Regions from separate parts of the Mesorhizobium sp. P2_E10 genome, predicted to be linked through region 3. Evidence: predicted binding sites of a transcription regulator. Region 3 holds the regulator's gene; each other region holds the start of a gene.
The links. The regulator LexA, encoded in region 3, represses DNA repair genes until DNA is damaged. The targets are predictions, from matches to a motif close to TGTTCNNNNTGTGTTCNG.

Region 1 (4,975 bases), on a different contig from region 3:
ACGCTCGCGCTGGATGGTGCGGGCGCGGGCGACGCGCAGCGCCACGGCAGCACTCTTCTCCGCCCGGTCCGGCCGGATCAGATCGCTGGCCGAGACCGCCGGCACCTCGATGCGGAGATCGATGCGGTCGAGCAGCGGGCCGGAAATGCGCGCCTGGTAGTCGGTGCGGCAGCGCTCGCCGCGCAGGCAGCGATAGCCGGGCTCGCCGGCCATGCCGCAGCGGCACGGGTTCATCGCCGCCACCAGCTGGATGCGCGCCGGATAGGTGACGCGGTGGTTGGCGCGCGCGATCATGCAGTCGCCGGTCTCCAGCGGCTGGCGCAGCGCATCAAGCGTCTGCGGCGTGAATTCGGGAAACTCGTCGAGAAACAGCACGCCGTGATGCGCGAGCGACACCTCGCCCGGCCGTGCCCTGAGGCCACCGCCGACCATCGCCGCCATCGAGGCCGAATGGTGCGGGGCGCGGAACGGCCGCCGGTCGGTCAGCTTGCCCTCGCCGAGTTCTCCTGCCACCGAGGCGATCATCGAGACTTCCAAAAGCTCCTTCGGCGCCAGCGGCGGCAGGATCGACGGCAGCCGCTGCGCCAGCATCGATTTGCCCGAGCCTGGAGGGCCGACCATCAGCAGGTTGTGGCCGCCGGCCGCCGCCACTTCCAGGGCTCGCTTGGCGGTCTCCTGGCCCTTGATGTCGGAGAGGTCGGGCAGGTCGCGCGCCGAGGCATGGATGCCGGCCTCCGGTCGCGACAGCACCTGCGTGCCGCGAAAATGATTGGCGATCGCGATCAGGCTGCCCGGCGCCAGAATGTCGAAATCCTTGCCCGCCCAGGCCGCTTCCGGTCCGCAGCCGAACGGGCAGATCAGGCCTTTCCCCTCGGCATTGGCGCCGATCGCCGCCGGCAGCGCGCCGGCCACCGTGGCAATGGTGCCGTCGAGCGACAATTCGCCAAGCACGACATAGCCGGCCAGCATGTCGCCTGGAATGGCGCCAAGTGCGGCCATCAGGCCGAGCGCGATGGGGAGGTCGTAGTGGCTGCCTTCCTTGGGCAGGTCGGCCGGCGCCAGATTGACCGTCACCTTCTTCGACGGCATCGACAGGCCCGACGCATGGAGTGCCGCCTGCACCCGCTCGCGGCTTTCGGCCACTGCCTTGTCGGCCAGGCCGACGATATGCATGTTGACCTTGCCCGGCGCGATCATCACCTGGACATCGACCGGCACGGCCTCGATGCCCTGGAAAGCCACCGTGCGAACCCGCGCCACCATCTTTGCTCTGCCCCCGGACCTGACTCGCTCTAAGCCAGTGCAATCAGGCCGTGAGCGACGTCAGACAAGACAAGCACAGATTTCTGAATTGATCAAGAACATTACAGGAACATAGGGTCGCTGTCGCCTCCCGACGAATGTCACGGCAGTGCGCAGAACTCCATAGAACTGTCCCCGTCCGAGACGGAATTAACCACATGGAGAAAGGCGAAGGGGTTTGTCACCGATCCGGCCCGCATACCATGTTATGTTGGAATCGGGGGACATCCGCAGAGCGTCCAGGCGCAAAGGCGAGGAAGACAAGGATGCCGACCTTAAGCAATGGCAGTGAACTCACCGTATGGAAAGAACCCGACAATCCCAATCCAAGCCCTAACGCGGTCCTTTTCAGCATTGCGGAAACCGACGGCGATGTCATCGGACCGATAGGGGCAAAGCCGGATTTCCCGTTCGGTGGGATCGATCTGGCTTCGGTCGATGTCTTCGAAGGCTTCTTTACCATCACCAGCTTCACCCATGAGGGCAGGACCGAGACCTGGACGACGGTGGAAACGCAGGTCTTCGACAATGAAGGCAATTTCATCCGCACCGTGTCCGACCAGGCGGCCTTCCTGTCGGCCCGGATCGTCTCGGTCAACGCCGCCAACCCAGACACAATCACGGTGACATGGATCGGGGCGAACGACTATTTCGGCGGCGAAAACACGCAGTACGGCCTGCATCGGATCATCCTGGAAGACGGTACGCTTCAGCCCGACACCTTCGTCAATCATGCGCCCACGGCCGCCAATCTGAATGTGTCGGTTTCGCAGGGGCAATTTCTCGACGACGTCAAATTCAGCGTGGCCGATGCCGACTACGATCTCTTGAGCTTTGTCGTCCTGGACGGACCGGATCACGGCAGTTTTGAGCAGAGCACGCGTTTCGACGGCAACTACTACCCGTTTCACCAAGGTCACGTCGGCACCAGCCTGCATTATCACACAGACTTTCTGAGCGGAAATCTGTTCGACTACACGCCCGAGGCCGGCTTCGTCGGCACCGACAGCTTTACGGTCTACGCCACGGACGGCCAGGGCAACAGCAATGTGGCGACGATCACGATCACGGTCACACCACCGGCCGAATCCATCACGCTGACCGACGCCACGAACATCGTGAGCTATGGAAACTACGATCGTGCGGTGATCATCGACGGGCTGGGTGGTGGCGACCGCATCACCGGCACCTCGTTCAACGATACACTCGACGGTGGTGCCGGCCACGACCAGCTGTTCGGCGGTGCCGGCGCCGACACGATCATCGGCGGCGCTGGGACCGACTGGCTGAAGGGCGACGCCGGCAATGACGAGATCAGCGGCGGTGCGGGCACCGACGGCATTCGCGGTGACGCGGGCGACGATTTCCTCGATGGCGGCGCCGGCTCCGACGACCTGCGGGGCGGCGCTGGCGACGACATCCTCAATGGCGGTGTCGGCCGCGACCGGCTGGCCGGCGACGCCGGCAGGGATGTCTTCGTGTTCGACGCGCTTGGACCGGCGAATTACGACAGCATCGCCGACTTCAATGCGCAAGATGATGTGTTCCGGCTGGACAGCTCCGTATTCGTCGGGCTGTCGGCCGGCCCGCTTTTCGGCGCGGTCTTCGCGATAGGCAAGACGGCCATCGATGACAGCGACCACATCATTTACGACGACGCGACAGGCGATCTGCTGTTCGACGTGGACGGGGCGGGCGGCGCGGCGGCCGTCAAGTTCGCCGCCGTAAGTCCGGGCACATGGCTTACCGCGGACGATTTCTTCGTGATCTAGACGCTGTGGGGCGGCAATGCAGCGCCCTGCGCCGGCCATTCTCCGGCAGCTTAAGCGCCGCCTAATGTATGGAAACGTGCGGTGTCCGTTTGAAGAACCAACCGTGATTTCACAAAAGACGGCTACGCCTTTTGGTGGCTGATCTACCACAATCGCCTAGCGCCCTCGCACCTCGAAGGCCACGCGCCGAACTGAGGCGTCAGAGCCAAGGAGTCGATATCGCTATTTTAGCAATCGCTTATAGATTGGCTCCAAACGTGATATGAATCCGGCCGCGGTTCCGACAATCGCAGCGTCAGGCTCCGCGTCAAGCGTAGGGAGGATGACATGGCCGAAGGTGCAATGAACGTCACGAAACTGGCATCCAAGTCTCACAACAACCCGGATGAAGTTCGCTCGCCCAACAAGACACGCGTCGAAGTGGTGCGGCTTCCCGGCTTTACACTCGGGCGGCTCAACATGGAGCCAGGATGGAAATGGTCCGAATGTGTAAAGCCGGTCGTCAAGACGGACAGCTGTCAGGTCTCGCATGTCGGCTACGTCGTGTCCGGAACCATCACCGTCAAGATGAATGACGGCACCCAGAAAACGTTCGAGCAGGGCACGTCCTATACAATTCCGCCCGGCCACGACGCCTGGGTGGAAGGCAAAGAGCGGTTCGTGTGCATCGAAGTCATGAGCGCCGAGCAGTACGCCAAACCGGCTTAGGGTCCTATTTTCTCCGTTTGTCCTCGACCGCGTCCCAGAACAGGCTGGCGATATCGGCGCCGCCAAAACGCCTGACCTCGCGCACGCCCGTCGGCGAGGTCACGTTGATCTCGGTCATGTAGTCGCCGATGACGTCGATGCCGACCAGGATAAAACCGCGCGCCTTCAGCGACGGGCCGATGCGGGCGCAGATTTCGCGTTCGCGCGCCGTCAGCTCGGTTTTCTCCGCGCGGCCGCCGACATGCATGTTGGAGCGCGAATCGTGCTCGGCCGGCACCCGGTTGATGGCGCCCACCGGCTCGCCGTCGATCAGGATGATACGCTTGTCGCCCTTGCGCACGTCCTTGAGATAACGTTGCACGATATAGGGCTCGCGGAACATCTGGCCGAACATTTCGAGCAGCGAGGCGAGGTTGCGGTCGGCCTCGTGCAGATGGAAGATACCGGCGCCGCCATTGCCGTAGAGCGGCTTGACGATGATGTCGCCGAATTCCTTGCGAAAGGCCGCGACTTCCAGCGGATCCTTCGTGATCACCGTCTCCGGCATCAGGTCCGGGAATTCGGTGACGAAGATCTTTTCCGGGCTGTTGCGCACCCAGGCCGGGTCGTTGACCACCAGCGTCTTCGGGTGAATGCGCTCGAGAATATGCGTCGTGGTGATGTAGTTCATGTCGAAGGGCGGATCCTGGCGCAGCAGGATGACGTCCATTTCGGCGAGATCCGTGCGCACCTTGTCGCCCAGTGAAAAATGGTTGCCCTTCTCGTCGCGCACCTGCATTTCCTCGATGCGCGCGAACACCTTGCCGTCGCGCATCGACAGCCGGTCCGGCGTGTAGTGGAAGAGCTGATGGCCGCGCCGCTGCGCGTCCAGCGACAGCGCAAACGAGGTGTCGCCGGCGATCGAAACGGTGGAGATATGGTCCATCTGGACGGCGATCTTCAACTTCATGGCAGGTCTCCGGCAGCGCGATGGGCGGCTGTCTTGCCTGTACAGCCTCGCCGTGCGTCTGCCAATCGCCACATTTTGAAGATTGGCATCAGCGCGCCGCAACCGGCCAGTTGAAGACAAGGCGAGGCTGCGCGTCATCGTTTTCTTAAGCCTTGCCGTGCAAGGGTAAGCGCCGAATTGCCCGCCGGAGATGCGTCCGCGCAGGGCCCTCGATGGAACAACGACCATGAACGCCGTCACCGCC
Region 2 (4,975 bases), on a different contig from region 3:
TGCACCATGCCGGCATTGGTAAACATCAGCGTCGGATCGTTGCGCGGCACCAGCGGGCTCGACGCGACGATCTCGTGACCCTCCTTGCGGAAGTAGTCGAGAAATGTCGACCGGATCTCGTTCACGCCACTCATGAATGCTGCCTTTTCTAGGAGAGCCGCCGGTCGGCCCGGCGGAAAATAGATTTTTGCCCTTGGAGGACGGACTTGGCCTTTTAGCGGTCACACCGCAGCCTGTCCAGAAACACGGGATTGGTCCAAATCGCGGGCTTCGCGGGCCAGCCGAACCAGCCCTGCGGCGCCGCCCCAAACACAAAACCGCCGGCTCAAGGCCGGCGGTTTGAAACGCATCGATACGCAAACTCAATCGGGATACGCGAACTCAAGAAGAACTCGGGCAGTGATTGCCCGCATCCTACATGGCGCCGGATTCTTCCTCGAAGCCGTCGTCTTCGCCACGTTCAGGGCCGCCATTTTCGAGGAATTTCTCGGCGATCAGCCCGGCATTCTGCCGCAGCGCCAACTCGATCTCGCGTGCCGTGTCGGGATTGTCGCGCAGGAACAGTTTTGCATTCTCGCGGCCTTGGCCGAGACGCTGCGAATTGTAGGAGAACCAGGCGCCTGACTTTTCGACCACGCCGGCTTTGACGCCGAGATCGACCAGCTCACCGGTCTTGGACACGCCTTCGCCATACATGATGTCGAATTCGACCACCTTGAAGGGCGGTGCCAGCTTGTTCTTGACCACCTTGACGCGGGTCTGGTTGCCGACGACCTCGTCGCGGTCCTTGACCGAACCGATGCGGCGGATGTCGAGACGCACCGAAGCGTAGAATTTCAGCGCGTTGCCGCCGGTCGTGGTCTCGGGCGAACCGAACATGACGCCGATCTTCATGCGGATCTGGTTGATGAAGATGACCATGGTGTTGGAGCGCGAGATCGAGGCGGTCAGCTTGCGCAGCGCCTGGCTCATCAGGCGAGCCTGCAGGCCGGGCAGCGAATCGCCCATCTCGCCCTCGATTTCAGCGCGCGGCGTCAGCGCCGCCACCGAATCGACCACCAGCACGTCGATGGCGCCGGAGCGCACCAGCGTGTCGCAGATTTCCAGCGCCTGCTCGCCGGTGTCTGGCTGCGAGATCAGCAGATTTTCGAGATCGACGCCAAGCTTGCGGGCATAGACCGGATCAAGCGCGTGCTCGGCATCGACGAAGGCACAGATGCCGCCCTTCTTCTGGGCTTCGGCCACTGTGTGCAGGGCCAGCGTCGTCTTGCCCGAGCTTTCTGGCCCATAAATCTCGACGATGCGGCCGCGCGGCAGGCCGCCGACGCCAAGCGCGATGTCGAGGCCAAGCGAACCCGTCGGCACAGTTTCGATCTCGACGACCTGCTCGTTGGCGCCGAGCCGCATGATCGAGCCCTTGCCGAAGGCACGCTCGATTTGCGACAGCGCCGCATCCAGAGCCTTTGATTTGTCCACCGCTTTGTCCTCTACAAGCCGCAAAGAATTCTGAGCCATGATACATCACCCCTTGGTCGTCAATGAAGGCCGGACAATCCGTAATCCCTGCCCAGTTTGTACCTTTTTTGTTCTTGTTTGGCAAGAGGGGTCAAATAGCTGAAAATCAATCAATATCCGGATTTGTTCTTTTTTTGTCTCACAATTCGGTTTGGCGATGCATCCAGCATTAGTCGAGGCCGGTTCCTTGTTTCGCCCCGCCGAATCGCTGCCTTGATCGTGAAGCCCAGTCGCACAGCCTAGCGCTTGTCCGAGACGAATAACAAAGGTCATATCGCCTTCATGGTGAAATCCGCAAAGATACTGGCCGTTGGCGGCGCCCATATCGACCGGCGCGGGCAGGTTTCGGGCCCATATGTGCCGGCGGCGTCCAACCCCGGCACAATGCGCGAGGATGTCGGCGGCGGCGTCTTCAACGCGCTGCGCAGCATCGTGCGGCGCGGCGTCTCGGCCTCGCTGCTCTCGGTGCGTGGCGGCGATGCGGCTGCCGACACGGTGTCTTCGGCCATCGCCAAGGCCGGCATTGCCGATCTGTCGGCGGTGTTCCTCGACCGCACGACGCCGAGCTACACTGCGCTGCTTGACCGCGACGGCGAGTTGATCGTCGGCTTTGCCGACATGGCGCTGTATGATTTGGCGTTTCCCAAGCAGATCCGCCGCTCCAAGGTGCGCGAGGTGATCGGCTCGGCCGATGCGGTCCTGTGCGATGCAAACCTGCCGTCGACGGCACTGGAACGGCTGGTGGCGTTGGCTGATGGCAAGCCGGTGTTCGCCATCGCCATCTCGCCGGCCAAGGTGGTGCGGCTGATGCCGGTGCTCGGCGGGCTGGCGTTGCTGTTCATGAACCGGCGCGAGGCGATAGCGCTGGCCGGCGCAAGCGCCGACACTACAGAGCAAGATCTCGTCGATGGCCTGAAGCGCGCCGGCCTCAAAAGCGCCGTGGTGACGGCGGGCGATGGCCCGGTGCTGGGCTTCGACGAAGCTGGCCTGTTCTCAATCGCGCCCCCAGCCCCCAGAAAGATCGCTGATGTCACCGGCGCCGGCGATGCACTGGCTGGCACAACGGTCGCCGCGCTGCTGCGCGGCGCGCCATTACGGGAAGCGCTACGCGAAGGTGTAGCAGCGGCGACGCTTGCCATCGAATGTGCCGACGCAGTGCCTGCCTTCACAGCGGCCAGTTTTGCCGAAGCGCTGGCCCTTGTGCCGGATACACAGGAAATGGCATGACACCGGCGAATTCATGTTTCTGGAGCGCTGCTCCAGATCGGAGATGACAATGACCCCGGAAACCGCCCGCCCGTTCATCGACATCCATCCGCCGGTGGCGCAGGCGCTGGCCGCCGGGCGCCCGGTGGTGGCGCTGGAAAGCACCATCATCACCCACGGCATGCCCTACCCCGACAATGGCGCCATGGCGGCCAATGTCGAGAAGATCATTGCCGATGGCGGCGCGGTGCCGGCGACGATCGCCGTGGTTGCCGGCCGCATCAAGATCGGCCTCTCCGACGGCGAGCGAGAGTCGCTGGCGATGACCGGCGACGCCATGAAGCTGTCGCGTGCCGACCTCGGCTTCGCGGTCGCCGAAGGACGCACCGGTGGCACCACGGTCGCCGCCACCATGATCGCGGCGCATATGGTCGGCATCAAGGTGTTTGCCACCGGCGGCATTGGCGGCGTCCACAAGGGCGCCGAGAAAAGCTTTGATATTTCCGCCGATCTCGACGAACTGGCGCGCACGCCGGTCATCGTCGTCTCGGCCGGCGCCAAGGCGATCCTGGACATCGAAAAGACGCTGGAAGTGCTGGAGACGCGCGGCGTGCCGGTGGTCGGCCACGGCTGCGAGACGATGCCGGCCTTCTGGTCGCGCCATTCGCCTTTCCGCGCGCCGCTGACCTTGCATGGCGCGGACGAGATCGCGCATTTCTACAAGACTCGGGCTGCACTGGGCTTGAGCGGCGGCATGCTGATCGCCAATCCGGTGCCTGAAGATCATGAGATCCCGGCCGAAGAGATGGCCGGCTACATCGAGGCGGCGCAGAAGGCCGCCGAGGCGCTGAACGTGACGGGCAAGGCGGTGACGCCGTTCCTGCTGGGGAAAATCCTCGAACTCACCGGCGGCAGGAGCCTGAAGACGAATATCGCGCTGGTCGAAAACAATGCACGGCTGGCGGCAAGGATCGCGAAAGCCCTCTAGGCGATTACTTGCCGGCGCGCCGTCCGGCCTCATACGCCCGGCGCGCCCAGACCGCCATCTCGTCGGGATCGTCGAAAGCGCTGTCGGGAATGCTCCAGTAAGGCATCGACACAAGCTTGCCGTGCCTGGAGCCAGTATAGGTCCATTGCTGGCAGCCGGCGGCTTCGAAGTCGGGGGCGCTTTGTTCGTCGGCCTTCAATTTCAATTCGCCGCGCAGCACGATGGCGACGATGACGCCGTCGCAATAGACGCCCTTGCCGCCGAACAGTTTTCGGATGCTGACCGGGCCTAGGCTTTCGAAAAGTTCTTCTATGCGTTCATTGTCCATGCCGCGATCATGTCACCGGGATTTGGCCTTGTCATTGTCGCAACCGAAACCATGCTGACAGGTTGAGAACGAAATTCGTAGGAGTTCTTTCATGCCGCTTCTGCTCAAAGGGTCCTGCCGCTGCAACGCTGTGCGTTTCGAGGTCGAAAGCCACACACCGGCGCCCTTCATGCTGTGCTACTGCTCGATCTGCCGCAAACAACAGGGTGGCGGCGGCTTCGCCATCAATCTCGGCGCTGATTACGAGACGCTGAAGATTGAGGGCAAGCGCCATCTCGGTGTCTACCGGGCCGAGATCGAGGATGATGAGCATCCCACGTGCGAGATTTCGACCGGAGAGCGCAATTTCTGCAGGAAATGCGGCTCGGCGCTGTGGCTCTACGATCCGACCTGGCCGGATCTGGTCCACCCCTTCGCCTCGGCGATCGACAGCGAGCTACCGAAGCCGCCGGAAAAGGTCCATCTGATGCTGAAATACAAGGCGAGCTGGGTCGAGCCGGTGATCGGCAAGAAGGACAAGGCGTTCGACGCCTATCCCGAGGAATCGATCGCCGACTGGCACAAGCGGACGAAGATGTGGGTGAAGTAGCTTCTTCGCCCCGTTCACGGGGAGAAGATGCCGGCAGGCAGATGAGGGCGGCGCTAACTCTGGAGAGGCTGGCGCTGCCCCTCATCCGGCCCTTCGGGCCACCTTCTCCCCGTAAACGGGGCGAAGGGGAAGATCAGGCCGACTCGCGCGCTTCGGCCAAGGCCTTCAGATCGGCCGGCTTCAGTTCGACGGATTCGCCGCAGCCGCAGGCCGAGCTCTGGTTGGGGTTGTGGAAGGTGAAGCCGGTGCGCAGCGTCGTCTGCTCGAAATCCATCTCGGTGCCAAACAGGAACAGTGCCGCCTCAGGCGCGACATAGACATGGGCGCCGTCGCGCTCGATATGGTCGTC
Region 3 (4,975 bases):
CTGCGCGGCGCCTTTGCCCTGTTTCCAGATTTTTCCTCACACCGGCCGGTCAAGAAATATGCCGCGGCTGCCGCGCTCATTTCTATCGCTGCCTATCTCGTCATTTCAGGCGTCGTGGTTGCAGCCGAACGCAGCTTCATCATGCTGGCGGTGATGCTGATCGCCGTGCTGTTCGATCGGGCAGCACTCACCATGCGCAATCTGGCGATCTCAGCCATCGCCGTCATCCTGGTGTCGCCGCACGAAGTCGTCGGCCCGAGTTTCCAGATGTCCTTCGCCGCCACCGCGGCGCTGGTCGGCGCCTATGACGGTTGGTCCGACTACCGCGAGGGCAAGGCAACGTCACCACCGCCTCGGCGCTCACTGCCAGCCTTCCTCAGTGGAAAATTCCTGCTGGCGACAGGCGGTCTGGCCATGACCTCGATCATCGCCGGCAGCGCCACCGCGCTGTTCGCCATATGGCATTTCCAGCGTGTGTCGCCGCTCAGCCTGTTCGCCAATCTGGCCATCATGCCGATCGTCTCCGTCGTCATGCTTTTGGCCGTGATCAGCGCCCTTGCGATGCCGTTTGGCGCCGATGGAATACCACTGTATTTGATGGGCAAGGGGCTGACGGCGATGATCGCCCTGTCGGCATGGATTTCGGAGCGCTCGCCGATCGATGCGGTCGGGTTGATCTCGCTCAAATCGGTGTTTCTGACGACCATCGCGCTGATCATCGCCACCATGGCGACGACATGGCTTCGGCTGGCAGCACTGCCATTTGCACTCGCAGGCCTGCTGACGATTTCCGACACACGCACGCCCGACGTGCTGATTTCCGAAGACGCCCATCTGGTTGCGCTGCCGATTGGCGGCGGTGAGCTGGCCCTCAACCGGGCGCGTTCGAACGAATTCACGACCGACAACTGGAAGCGCGCCCTAAAGTCCGAAACCATCGTCGAGCCCGAGACGTTCGACAACAGCAGCGAACAATTCGATATTGCCGACCCGACCGAATTGCCGCCAGGCTCGCCCTTCTATTGCAAAGCCGGGCTGTGCCTTGCACGGCATCCCTCCGGCGCGATCGTCGCCTATGTCGAAGACCGCAAGAACGCGTGGAAAGCCTGCTCTTTCGCGACCCTGATTGTCATCGACGACGCCACCGCCCATGACCCTTGCCGCGATCCGCTGGTCCTTGTCGTCAACAAGCGACAACTTGCCCGTTCGGGCAGCGCAGCCATCTTCTTCGATCCGCAATCGGCGATCAGGCCGGCAGAGATCGACTTTGCCGTCGACAAGCCATACCGCCCCTGGCACGTCCAACGAAAATTCTCTCGCGAAGCGAGGGGGCTACCGCCCTACAAGAAGCCCGAAAAATCAGCCGTCAAGCCGGCTCAGTAACGGCGGATCAGCCCGACCAACTTGCCTTGCACCTTGACCCGGTCCGGGCCGAAAATGCGGGTCTCATAGGCCGGATTGGCGGCCTCGAGCGCGATCGAGGCGCCCTTGCGGCGGAACCGCTTCAGCGTTGCTTCCTCGTCATCGACCAGCGCCACGATGATCTCGCCCGGGCTGGCGGTATCGGCGTTGCGGATGATGACCGTGTCGCCATCGAAAATGCCGGCCTCGATCATCGAATCGCCCTTCACCTCCAGTGCATAGTGTTCGCCGCCCATGATCATGTCCGGTGGCACCGAGATCGAATGCGTCTGGTGCTGGATGGCGTCGATCGGCACACCGGCGGCAATGCGTCCCATCACCGGGATCGACACGGCGGCGACCACATCGTCGTCATTGCCGGCCGAAGGCATGCGCGAAGGCGCTGGCTTGATTTGCCGCCCGAGGCCGCCTTGTCCAAGACTGCCCTGGATAACGCTCGGCGAGAATTTGCGCGCTGCGTTGAGGCCGGGCGCGATCGAGTCCGGCAGCCGCAGCACTTCCAGGGCGCGGGCACGGTTGGGTAGCCGGCGAATGAAGCCGCGTTCTTCTAGCGCCGTGATCAGCCGGTGAATGCCTGACTTGGAGGCAAGGTCCAGCGCTTCCTTCATCTCGTCAAACGACGGCGGAATGCCGCTCTCCTTCAGTCGCTCATGGATGAACATCAGAAGTTCATGTTGCTTGCGCGTCAGCATGGCGGCCCCCAAGGGTTTCGAACCAGAGATTTCGAACCAGAATCAGAAAAACAAACCCAGAACAAACACTATCTGTTCCAGTTGTGTTCCGCAACCGTTTAAAGTTTAATGAATATGTTAGGGCTCTGGAAACAATGCCGCCGCGCCAACGGCGTCGCCCGCTTTCACCGGAACGAGCCTCATCGCCTTGATTCTGCTGTCGTTTGCCGCCTCCGGGCTCCCGCAAGGCGGCACTTGCATCGGCCGTCAGCCGGCAAAGAGGGCACGCTATTGCAGCCATATCGACGGGGCGATTTGGTTAATGCACCGTGAACGAAACGAAGTCAAAACGCCAACCTTGGGCAGGTTTGGCTCCTGATTTTCAGCACCTGGTCGGACAGCTTGTCATCGGTGGAACCTTGCCGCGCGATGCCAGGTGGTGGAAAAGCGCTGGTGACCGATGGATGCCGTCGTTCCGGCGTTGCGTCGAATGTTGGGGGAGTAGACAAACCATGACAGGAATTCCCGATCTGGCGGCCATCGAGGCGATGGATGCCGCGGATCCGCTGCGCGCCATGCGCGACCGCTTTGTGCTGCCGCAAGGAGTGATCTATCTCGACGGCAATTCGCTGGGAGCCGCCTCGCATGCCGCTTTCGACGAGTTGCGCAAGGCGGCGACCGAGGAATGGGCGCATGACCTGATCCGCGCCTGGAACACGGCCGGCTGGTTCGACATGCCGCTCGAGCTCGGTGACCAGCTTGGGCGCCTGATCGGCGCCGCCGCCGGCCAGACGGTGGTCTGCGACACGACCTCGGTCAACATTTACAAGCTGCTGCACGCCGCGATGGCGATGCGGCCGGAGCGGCCGGTCATCGTCGCCGAGGGTGACAGTTTCCCGACCGACCTCTACATGGCCGAAGGCGTGGTCTCGACGCGAAAGAACACTCAGCTGCGCCTTTCGGGTTTCGACGCGCCTGATATCGAAGGGCTGATCGACGAACGCACCGCCGTGGTGTTGGTCAACCACGTCAACTACAAGTCCGGCGAGTTGCGCGACATGCCGGCGCTGACGCGCAAGGCTCAGGATGCCGGGGCGCTGATCGTCTGGGATCTCTGCCACACCGCCGGTGCGATGCCAGTCGAACTGGACAATGCAAACGCCGACTTCGCCGTCGGCTGCACCTACAAATATCTGAATGGCGGCCCGGGCGCCCCTGCCTTCATCTATGCGGCCGAGCGCCACCTTGCCGACATCCAGCAGCCGCTCACCGGCTGGTGGGGCCATGCAAGGCCCTTCGCCTTCGAGCCGGGCTATGCCGCCGGCATTGGCATCCGGCGGTTTCTGTGCGGCACGCAGCCGGTGCTGTCGATGCGCACGCTGAAGGGCGCGCTCGACATCTGGAGCGATGTCGACATGGCGGCGGTGCGAAGCAAGAGCATTGCGCTGGCCGACCTGTTCATCGAACTCGTCGAGGCCAAGTGCGGCGCTTACGGGCTGACGCTGGAAAGCACCCGCGACGGCAATAAACGCGGCAGCCAGATTTCGTTCGCGCACGAGCATGGCTACCAGATCATGCGGGCGCTGATCGAGCGTGGCGTGATCGGCGATTTCCGCGCGCCTTCGACCATGCGCTTCGGCTTCACCCCGCTCTATGTCGGTTATGCCGATGTCTGGCAGGCGGTCGAGGTGCTCGAAGATATCCTGCGCACCGGCGCCTGGAGGGACGCGCGCTTCGCCGTCAAGACGGCTGTCACCTGATCGGGAGCGCTGGTATCAAACGCCTTTCGGCGCGCGCAGCCGGAAACGCTGGATCTTGCCGGTCTGCGTCTTGGGCAAGGCGTCGACGAATTTCACCGAGCGCGGGTATTTGTAAGGCGCGATCGTTGCCTTGACGTGGTCCTGCAGGCGTTTGACGGTTTCCTGGTTTGCTGAGACGCCTTGCACCAGCACGATATGGGCTTCGACGATCTGGCCGCGTTCGATATCTTCGGCGCCGATCACCGCGCATTCGGCGACGTCGGCATGCGAAAGCAGCGCCGCCTCGACCTCCGGCCCGGCAATGTTGTACCCGGCGCTGACGATCATGTCGTCGGAGCGGGCAGCAAAGTGGAAGAAACCGTCTTCATCCTGCAGAAAGGTGTCGCCGGTGAGGTTCCAGCCGTCGCGGACATACTCCTTCTGCCTGATATCGGCCATGTAGCGGCAACCTGTGGGGCCGCGCACCGCCAACCTGCCTGTCGTGCCGCGCGGCACTTCGCGCATTTCGTCGTCGACGATGCGCGCCTCATAACCGCCAACGGGTTTTCCGGTTGAAGCCGGTTTCATGTCACCAAAACGGTTGGAGATGAAGATGTGCAGCATTTCGGTGGCGCCGATGCCGTCGAGGATCGGCTTGCCGGTCTTCTGCGTCCATTCCTCGAAAACCGGCGCCGGCAACGTCTCGCCGGCCGAAACGGCGACGCGCAGCGACGACAGGTCGGCGCCTTCATCCATCGCCTTCAGCATCGCCCGATAGGCGGTCGGCGCGGTGAACGAGATGGTCGCCCTGTAGGTCTCGATGATGTTGACCATGTTGGGCGGCGTCGCCTGTTCGAGCAAGGTCGCGGCGGCGCCGAAGCGCAGCGGGAAGATCGCGAGCCCGCCGAGACCGAAGGTGAAGGCGAGCGGCGGTGAGCCGACAAAGATATCGTCCGGCGTCACCTCGAGGATTTCGCGCGCATAGGCGTCGGCGATGATCAGCAGGTCGCGGTGAAAATGCATCGTCGCTTTCGGCACGCCGGTCGTGCCGGAGGTGAAGCCGAGCAGGGCGACGTCGTCGCGGCCGGTCTTCACCGCGGCAAAAACGACCGGCTTGTCGAGCGCCGCGCGATCGAGTTCGGC

Region 1: a site for LexA is predicted at 1,358-1,375, ahead of AC1D0N_RS00705 (YifB family Mg chelatase-like AAA ATPase). Genes of this name have one in related genera too.
Region 2: a site for LexA is predicted at 1,574-1,591, ahead of recA (recombinase RecA). Genes of this name have one in related genera too.

What each region holds. Positions count from the first base shown of each region.
Region 1 covers NZ_JBFUEK010000001.1:130,709-135,683, forward strand. Annotated here, with positions in the region: gene AC1D0N_RS00705 (YifB family Mg chelatase-like AAA ATPase) at 1-1,263, opposite strand, end outside; gene AC1D0N_RS00710 (Ig-like domain-containing protein) at 1,569-3,074, shown strand; gene AC1D0N_RS00715 (cupin domain-containing protein) at 3,402-3,782, shown strand; gene gshB (glutathione synthase) at 3,787-4,731, opposite strand; gene AC1D0N_RS00725 (glycosyltransferase family 2 protein) at 4,958-4,975, shown strand, end outside.
Region 2 covers NZ_JBFUEK010000002.1:714,573-719,547, reverse strand. Annotated here, with positions in the region: gene alaS (alanine--tRNA ligase) at 1-134, opposite strand, end outside; gene recA (recombinase RecA) at 415-1,515, opposite strand; gene AC1D0N_RS08220 (carbohydrate kinase family protein) at 1,798-2,742, shown strand; gene AC1D0N_RS08215 (pseudouridine-5'-phosphate glycosidase) at 2,792-3,709, shown strand; gene AC1D0N_RS08210 (TfoX/Sxy family protein) at 3,714-4,037, opposite strand; gene AC1D0N_RS08205 (GFA family protein) at 4,129-4,626, shown strand; gene sufA (Fe-S cluster assembly scaffold SufA) at 4,760-4,975, opposite strand, start outside.
Region 3 covers NZ_JBFUEK010000007.1:247,247-252,221, reverse strand. Annotated here, with positions in the region: gene AC1D0N_RS20610 (ComEC/Rec2 family competence protein) at 1-1,383, shown strand, start outside; gene lexA (transcriptional repressor LexA) at 1,377-2,114, opposite strand; gene kynU (kynureninase) at 2,606-3,853, shown strand; gene AC1D0N_RS20595 (AMP-binding protein) at 3,869-4,975, opposite strand, start outside.